DNA from 4 places in the Simplicispira piscis genome. Region 1 is predicted to be linked to each of the others. Evidence: predicted binding sites of a transcription regulator. Region 1 holds the regulator's gene; each other region holds the start of a gene.
The links. The regulator FNR, encoded in region 1, switches genes on or off when oxygen is low (the NO sensors DNR and NnrR bind a similar motif). The targets are predictions, from matches to a motif close to TTGATNNNNATCAA.
Positions count from the first base shown of each region.

Region 2: the regulator FNR is predicted to act here: its motif matches at 1,266-1,279, upstream of ACYVOC_RS14885 (ribonucleoside triphosphate reductase).
Region 3: the regulator FNR is predicted to act here: its motif matches at 862-875, upstream of ACYVOC_RS15175 (DUF3149 domain-containing protein).
Region 4: the regulator FNR is predicted to act here: its motif matches at 842-855, upstream of ACYVOC_RS01900 (DUF2189 domain-containing protein).

Region 1 covers NZ_BAAGQN010000027.1:22,044-24,243, forward strand. Annotated here, with positions in the region: gene hemN (oxygen-independent coproporphyrinogen III oxidase) at 1-468, opposite strand, end outside; gene fnr (fumarate/nitrate reduction transcriptional regulator Fnr) at 689-1,411, shown strand; gene ACYVOC_RS16910 (SWIB/MDM2 domain-containing protein) at 1,575-1,892, shown strand; gene ACYVOC_RS16915 (TonB-dependent receptor) at 2,118-2,200, shown strand, end outside.
Region 2 covers NZ_BAAGQN010000019.1:5,954-8,153, reverse strand. Annotated here, with positions in the region: gene norR (nitric oxide reductase transcriptional regulator NorR) at 1-612, opposite strand, end outside; gene ACYVOC_RS14890 (hemerythrin domain-containing protein) at 788-1,198, shown strand; gene ACYVOC_RS14885 (ribonucleoside triphosphate reductase) at 1,355-2,200, shown strand, end outside.
Region 3 covers NZ_BAAGQN010000019.1:63,101-65,300, reverse strand. Annotated here, with positions in the region: gene ACYVOC_RS15180 (hypothetical protein) at 1-333, opposite strand, end outside; gene ACYVOC_RS15175 (DUF3149 domain-containing protein) at 650-793, opposite strand; gene ACYVOC_RS15170 (MFS transporter) at 1,029-2,200, shown strand, end outside.
Region 4 covers NZ_BAAGQN010000004.1:136,594-138,793, forward strand. Annotated here, with positions in the region: gene ACYVOC_RS01900 (DUF2189 domain-containing protein) at 7-795, opposite strand; gene ACYVOC_RS01905 (PLP-dependent transferase) at 902-2,131, opposite strand; gene ACYVOC_RS01910 (BON domain-containing protein) at 2,166-2,200, opposite strand, start outside.

The DNA of each region.
Region 1 (2,200 bases):
TGCATCCACGGTACGGGGGTCGACCTCGATCGAATATTCACCGCCGGGCACCAAAGTGAAATGGTTGCGCAGCATGCCCATGAGGTCACGCAGCCCCTCATCGGAGAGAAAGGTGGGCGTGCCGCCACCCAAGTGGATCTGGCTGACCACCTGGCCCACGCCGCAGTGCGCCGTGTGTAACTCAATCTCGCGGTTCAAATAGCGCAGATACACATCAGCACGATCATGGTGCTTGGTAATGATCTTGTTGCAGGCGCAGTAATAGCACAGCGACTCGCAAAACGGGATGTGAACGTACACCGACAAGGGCAAGGCCTTGCCCACGGCGCTTTGCCTGCGCTGCTGCAGGGCCAGCACGTATTCGTCCTCACCGAAGGCATCAACAAAGCGGTCAGCGGTGGGGTACGAGGTGTAACGGGGTCCCGATACATCAAACCGGGTGAGCAATTCAGGGGTTACAACAGTCATTTAGGTTCCTAGCTGGCTTTTCTAATGTGCCCCAGATTAGCGGTTCGAATCTTGATTTTGGTCAAGCACCTGTTGGAGCTACTGGCTCTGTTCTGGCAAAAATGCAGAATGGGTGATAATTTGACTTATGTCAGCCCCAACCCGCATCTCCATCGTCCCCGCATCCCATGCCGACGAGTCGTCGGGCGCTCTGTCTGAAACCGGACAGGTACCCGTTCACATGACACCCCAGGCGTTCAAGGTTGCGTGTTCGAACTGCAATTTGCGTGAATTGTGCATGCCGGTGGGTCTGAACGACGAACAACTCAAGCGCATTGACGATGTCGTGGCGGTACGGCGAAAGATCAAGCGTGGCACCACGCTGTTCCGCAATGGCGAACAGTTCACCTCGCTGTTTGCCATCCGCACAGGCTTCTTCAAGACCTGCGTAGCGACCGAGGACGGGCGCGACCAGGTCACAGGCTTTCAAATGGCCGGCGAGATCATCGGCCTGGACGGCATCGTCAACGACCACCATACCTGCGATGCAGTGGCCCTCGAAGACGCCGAAGTCTGCGTCATGCCCTTCGACCGCATTGAAGAACTGTCGCGCGAAGTCAACGCCCTGCAGCACCACGTGCACAAAATCATGAGCCGCGAGATCGTGCGTGAGCACGGCGTCATGTTGCTGCTGGGCAGCATGCGCGCTGAAGAGCGATTGGCCGCCTTTTTGCTCAACCTGGTGCAGCGCCTGCATGCACGCGGGTTCTCGCAGTCAGAGTTGGTGCTGCGCATGACGCGCGAAGAAATCGGCAGCTACCTGGGCCTGAAACTTGAGACCGTGAGCCGCACTTTCTCAAAATTTGTGGAAGAAGGCATTGTCGAGGTCAAGCAGCGCCATGTGCGTATTTTGAGCCCCGATGCCCTCAAACGCATCGTCAATAGCCAGCAAGCCTGTCACTAGCGCGCCCACAAGAGCGTCGCCATCGCAATGCTGCAACATGGCGAAGCAAAAAAACCCTGAACCCGCTTGGAAAGCCGATTTTTTACCAGTAGCATTCCGTATGCCAGTGGAAAAGCAGGTTTTCGCTGGTGCATTGACCCATCCCAACAAGGAAATTCCCAACATGGCAACTGCAAAAAAAGCCCCGGCCACACCAGCCGCTGCTGCCAAGACCGCTGCTCCCGCCAAGAAGCGCACCCCTAACGCCGCGTTCATGAAAGCCCTGACGCCCAGCCCCGCCCTGGCGGCTGTCGTGGGTGCAGCACCGCTGCCACGCACCGAGGTCATCAGCAAGCTGTGGGTCTACATCAAGGCCAACAACCTGCAGGACGCCGCCAACAAACGCATGATCAATGCCGATGCCAAGCTCAAGGAAATCTTTGGCAAACCCCAGGTGTCCATGTTCGAAATGGCCGGCCTGATTGGCAAGCACGTGAAATAACGAGCGACTGCGCTCCCCAAAGCCGGCTTTGCCGGCTTTTTTTCGTCTGTTTGATCTGATCCTGTGGCGAAAATACATCAACACGAATGATAATGACTATTGTTTGATTTAACATCCTTGTGCGCGATACCCGCACAGCCACGCCTTTGCCAGCCACTGCCTAGCGCTCCACCTTGGCGACACCTTCTGCGGTGTCCATTGCATTTCCAACCAACGGAGGCCACTTTGGCAAAGAAACCCACGCAGCAGCGTTCCGCAACGCTTTTGCACAACGCATATTCCCCTGCCGCTGAAAAGGCCCTGATTCC
Region 2 (2,200 bases), on a different contig from region 1:
GCGCGTCAGCACTTCGCTTTGGCCCAGGATTTCGCCCTCGTCCAGCGCGGCGCGCAGTGCGGGCTCGTCGGTGGCGTCGCCCGCATAGGGGCTGCCGGCGCGGCTCAGGGCCTGGTTCTCCTGCTCCAGGCGGGTCATGCGGATGGCGGCCTCAACGTGCACCGCGCACTGCGCCAGCGCAGCGCGTGCAGCGTCGTCAAAGGTGCCGGTCTGCAGCGCGTCGAGCGTCAGCACGCCCCAGGGGCGCCCGTCCATGCGCAGCGCCACGCCCATGCAGTCGTGCACTGGCAGGGGTTCGCCCACCAGGGCGTCGAGCAGGCCGTCGTAGGGGTCGGGCAAGGTGCTGTCGTGGTCGAAGCAGGTGACCTCGCTGCGTGCCAGCAGGGCCGCCAGGCGGGGGTGCTGGTGCACGGCAAAACGGCGGCCCAGTGATTCGCTCACCAGGCCATCGACCACCACCGGGCGCAGGTGTTCTTCTTCCAGCCGCAGCAGGGCCACGGCGCCGCAGCAAAAGTGTGCGCGCAGGCCGCCGATCAGGCGTTGCAGGCGCACGTTGGGCGGCAATTCGGTGGTCAGGTCGGCCAGCCAGGGGGCTTCAAAAAGGGTATTCATAACCCTTCGATGGTATCAATGACCATTGATTTGGAGGGTAAAGATAACCGCGATTGGTGTAAACCCTTGATTCTTATGGCGGCCTGGGCTGGCCCGAAGTGTGCAAAAGAGTAGCAGTCCACGGCGGCTTCATGCCTACGTGCCCCTGTTTTCATCACCCTTGGGAGCTTTCACCATGAACATCGACAAATTCAAGCACCAGCACGTCAACATTCTGGGCAGCATTGCCACGCTGCGCCGCCTGGCGCACGCGGGGGTAGCGCACAACGCCACCGAGATCGCCCGGCTGGTGGTGACCATGAGCTCCACCATCAAGCTGCACCTGGCGGTAGAAGACCAGGCCCTGTACCCAGCCCTGCAGCGCGGCAGCAATGCCGAACTGGCCCGCATGGGCCAGCAGTACCAGCGCGACATGGGCCCCATTGCCCAGGCCTATGAGGCCTTTGCCCGCCGCTGGAACCGGCCTGAGAGCGTGCGCCGCGACGAGCAGGGCTTTCGCGACGATGCCAACCAGGTGTTGCGCATGGTGCACGAACGCATGCAGCGCGAGAACCACGACTTCTACCCGCGCATCGAGGCGCTGTAAGCCGCGCCCAGCAAGGTGTTCCGGCCCGTTCCAGGCCCGCCTCGGCGCCTTGCCGTGGCGGGCTTGTTTGTTCTTCATCAAACTACCTGTAGTGTGTTGAATGTATTGTGAACGCTATATGTAGTGTTTTGCTGCATTCCAACGATGGAGACGCCCATGGATACCCCGGTCACCGCCTTGCCCCGCGAGGTCATCAAACGCAGCGCAGAGCGCGCCCCTTTTGACGCCCGCAAGATCCTCTCGGCCATTGAGCGTGCAGGCGCCGCCACCGGCGAATTTGCGGGCGACGAAGCCGCCCTGCTGGCCGCGCAGGTGGACAAGGTGCTCGTCCACCGCTTCCATGGCGAAGCGCCGGGCATCGAGCAGATCCAGGACGTGGTCGAGCAGACCCTGATCGCCGCCAACCACCTGGCCACCGCCCGCGCCTACATCGCCTACCGCGACCGCCACGCCACCTTGCGCGCCGACCACCAGACGCTGGTGAACGTGGAGTCCTCCATCAACGAATACCTCACCCGCGCCGACTGGCGCGTGAACGCCAACGCCAACCAGGGCTATTCGCTCGGTGGCCTGATCCTCAACGTGGCGGGCAAGGTCACGGCCAACTACTGGCTCTCGCACGTCTACACGCCAGAAATTGGCGAGGCGCACCGCAATGGCGACATCCACATCCACGACCTCGACATGCTCAGCGGCTACTGCGCGGGCTGGTCGCTGCGCACGTTGCTCAACGAAGGCCTGAACGGCGTGCCCGGCAAGGTCGAGGCCGGGCCACCCAAACACATGAGTTCCGCCGTGGGGCAGATCGTCAACTTCCTGGGAACGCTGCAAAACGAGTGGGCCGGCGCGCAGGCGTTTTCGTCGTTCGACACCTACATGGCGCCCTATGTGCGGGTCGATGCCATGAACTACGCCAGCGTGCGCCAGTGCATCCAGGAGCTGGTCTACAACCTCAACGTGCCGTCCCGCTGGGGCACGCAAACGCCGTTTACCAACCTCACC
Region 3 (2,200 bases), on a different contig from region 1:
CGCCTGTTCTTCGGTGCGCTGAGGCAGGTCGAGGCTACCCGTCGCCACCTCGCTCGCACCAGTGGCAATGCTGTTGCTGCTCTTGCGCACCCGCTGCTCGGTGGAGCGCGCCTGCAGCGCTTCGCGCGGGGCGCGCTGCAGCTGCATCAGTTGAATTTCCTGTGCGGCCGCGATGGCCGGGGCCACGCCGGAGAGTGCGGTCGCCGACCGGGCCAAAGACGCCAGGCCGGTCGAAAGCACCAGCCCCAAGGGCACGGCCAGCATGGCCAGGATCAGCCGACCCACCAAGAGGAATTTACGCGACAGACGCAGGTCGTCGATCAGCTGTTGCATGGCATGCCTTTCAAAAACGGGTTTGCGTTTTTTCGGAGGCTGCATTGGGCCGGTATCGATGCGCGTGTCTCCATTCCAGGTCTTGGATAGGAGCACCCACGGGCAGGCAGCGGGCCAAGGAAGCGCGCCCCATTTTGCGCCAGACCATGCCGTTTGCTTTCGGCAAAACCCGTAGTTTTCAGGCGGTGCCGGGCGCAAAGGATGCTTGCTGCGCCGAGCCCAGCCAACGCCTCAGGGCGTCACAGGGGGGGCGCCGCAGGTGCAGCCCCGTGCCCATGGCCGATCGCCCTGCGGGTGTCTCTGCAGAGAGGAATTTTCAGCCGCGCTGGTCCTGGGGTGGCTCATTCATCTTGCGGCGGATCACTACGGCAAACGCCAGAATGCCCACCAGCATCATGGCGATGCCGATGATGCTCATCAACCCATAGTCGGTCGAGAAAAGGTCGGTCAAGGCTTTCATGGCAGTCGCTCCCGGTTAAATACACAAATTATTTAAGGTTATTGTGCGGGCCGGAAGGCCTTTTTACGTTGACGCAAGTCAACGTATGCCCTGCTTGGAGTGGGGCTATTGGCGCATAGGCGTGGCCTGGCCCCGAGAAAACGCCCGCGCGCCAGTCGGCTGCGGGTCTGCCCGCATGCTGCGCCCCACAACCCCCACCAGGAAAAGCTTGCGGACAAGTTCTAAGATCCGTCCCATGACCACGACTACTGCGGGCACGCTCGGCCCTGTCCCCCTGCGCAAAGATGCACACACCATCGGCCTCATTGGTCTGGCGCATGGCACCTCGCATTTTTTCCACCTGCTACTGCCGCCGCTGTTTCCCTGGCTGATTGATGAGTTTGGCCTGAGCTACTCGGAGCTGGGCCTGCTGGTGTCGGTGTTTTTCGTGGTCTCGGGCGTCGGGCAGGCGCTGGCCGGTTTTGTGGTGGACCGCGTGGGCGCGCGCCCCGTGCTGTTTCTGGCGCTGTGCAGTTTTGTCCTGGCGGCTGTATCGGCCGGGCTGGCGCAGGGCTATGCCGGGCTGATGCTGGCCTCGGCCCTGGCCGGGCTGGGCAATGCGCCGTTTCACCCGGTGGATTTCACCATTTTGAACAAGCGCGTATCGCCCCAGCGCCTGGGCCATGGCTTCTCCGTGCACGGCATCAGCGGCAACCTGGGCTGGGCGGCTGCACCTGTTTTCATGGCGGGTATCGCCGCAGCCACCGGCTCCTGGCGCACGGCCTGCTTTGCGGCGGCGGTGCTGGCCGTCTGCGTGCTGGCGCTGCTGCTGTGGCAGCGCGCGGCCATTGACGACCGCCAGGGCCGCTGGGCGCACCAGGCCAAGGGCGGCGCCGCGGCGCCCGCCGAGCACCCTATGGCATTTCTGCGCCTGCCCTCGGTGTGGATGTGCTTCTCGTTCTTCTTCTGGAGCACCTGTGCCCTGAGCGCCATCCAGAGCTTTGCCAGCCCTGCATTGCAAAAGATGTACGGCCTGCCGCTGAGCGTCACGGCCATGGTGGTGACGGGCTACATGCTGTGTGGTGCCGCCGGCATGGTGGTGGGCGGCTTTCTGGTGGGCCGCGTGGAGCGGCTGGAGAGGGTGATCGGCATCTGCCTGATGGCTTCGGCCGCGCTGCTGGTGCTGGCAGGCAGTGGCGTGCTGCCCGGCATGGCGGTGCTGGCCGTGACATCGCTGGCGGGCCTGGGTACCGGGCTGGCCGGCCCCTCGCGCGACATGCTCATCAAGCAAGCCGCCCCGCCGGGCGCCACAGGCCGCGTGTATGGCACGGTGTATTCGGGCCTGGACCTGGGCTTTGCACTGGCCGCCCCGGTGTTTGGCGCGCTGCTCGACCGGGGCTGGATCAGCGGCATCTTCTACGGCTCAGC
Region 4 (2,200 bases), on a different contig from region 1:
GAGCCTTCATGACCCCACAGCCACAGGCACCGCCACGGCTGCACGATAGGCATGCCAGCTGGCATGACCCAACAAGGGACCGACCAGCAGCAGCCCTGCGCCCCAGAAAACCATGGACGCCACCACCAGCAACGTGATCAATGCCCCCCAGAGCAGCATGACTCCGGTGTTTTCCACCACCACCCGCATGCTGGTGATGCCTGCGGTGAGTGCATCGGTGTCACGGTCCAGGATCATGGGGATGGACACCACGCTGACGGAGAACACGATGGCCGCAAAAACGCCACCCACCACGGTGTAAACAGCGACGAAGCTCCAGTTCTGCAGATTGAAAATGGCTTGCACCACGCCCGTGGTGGAGGGCATGCCAGTGTTGAAGAACACAGCAAACACCACCAGGGACGCCCGGCCCCAAAGCAGTTCCAGCACGATGAGCACCAGCACCAGCATGCCCATGCTGCCCATGTGTTTGTCCCAGCAGGTAATGGACTGGCCCAGCTCAGGCTCCAAGCCTGCCTCGCGGCGGCGGCTGGTGTCGTACAGGCCCATGGCCAAAAAAGGCCCCAACAGCAAGCAGCCGCTGGCCATCGACATGACATATTCAGGCCGCGACCGGAACACCCAGCCCAACAGCAGTGCCATGCCCCAAAAGCAGGCGCCATAGAACAAGGCAATACCCGGGGCGCAACGCATGTCCTGCCAGCCGCGCTGCAGCCAGCGCCAAGGGTCGGCCCAACGCAACGCCTGCAAGACAATAGGTTGGGTGTCGCGGTCAGAGGCAGTGTGGGTCGTCATGGCATCCAGGGGTTGTTCACCCAATGTATGCCCTCATTGCTGCTTCTTGATCTATCTCAACCGATACCCTACTCTTTCAGTCTGTTGATGGAAGGCACATGCAGCCTCAACCAAAGGCACGCTGCATGGCCTGCTCCACATCGGCTTGCAAGTCCTGCACGGCTTCCAGCCCCATGGAAAACCGCACCAAGGTGCCCGGCCGCAGGTGCGGCGAGGGCTGGCTGCGCATGCTGCCCAGCTCGTAGGGAACCACCAGGCTCATAGGGCCGCCCCAGCTGTACCCCAGCTTGAAATACTCCAGGCCATCACAGAAGACATCCACCTGGGCTTGGGAATACCGCGCATCGATGACCACGCTGAACAGGCCAGCAGCCAGGCCTTCGCCATCCCGGGTTGCACCGCACAGGGCTTTCCAATGGGCATGGCCCGGCGAATCGGGCAATGCGGGGTGCAGCACCTGGGCCACAGGGGTCTGCTGCTGCATCCACCGAGCCAGGGTGCGCGCGGCCTGGTCGTGGGCGCGGTAGCGCAGGCCAATGCTCGGCAGCGCGCGCAGTATGGCCTCGGCGTCGTTAGCCCCCACGCCCAGCCCCAAGTGCATGTGGGTGCGCTGGATCTGATGGTGTAAGGCAGGGTCTCTTGTAATAACGCTACCCATGAGCACATCCCCACCGCCGCTGGGGTACTTGGTGAGGGCGTGCACGGACACATCCACCGCCAGGCTGCCACTGCCATCACCCAACAGGTCGAAGGGTGAAAACGCCAGGCCCGCGCCCCAGGTATTGTCCAGCGCGGTGGGCACCCCGTTGGCGCGGCAAATGCGCACCTGCTCGCACAGGTCCGGAAATTCAAGCGTCACCGAGCCGGGTGCCTCCAGCCAGACCAGACGGGTCGCAGGCGTGATCTTGGCAGCCAGATCGGCAGTATCCAGTGCATCGTAGAACACCTGGCGCACCCCAAACTGGGCCAAAGTGGTCGAACCCATGGCCTTGTTCGGCCCGTAAGCGTTATCGGGAACCAGCACTTCATCGCCCGCCCTGAGCAGCGCCAGGGCGACATTGCCAATCGCCGCCAGTCCGCTGGGCACCAGCACACAGTGCAAACCACCTTCGAGCGTGCACAAGCGTTCTTCCAGGGTGAAGGTGGTAGGAGTGCCATGCAGCCCATAGGTATAGCCGCTCTTGTCTTTCCACTCGCGCGTGCGCAGTGCGGCAACGCTGGGGAATATGACAGTGGATGCCTTGAAAACGCCGGGCTGCGGCGCCGCAAAGCCCACAGGGGGCTGGTAAGAATGGTGAACAATGCGGGTGGACAGGTCGGGCGCGGTATCTTTCATGGCGCCATGGTAGCGCGCAGCCACCCGCGCTTGTTCACACCGTCAAATGGTTGATGACGGAGGTGACAC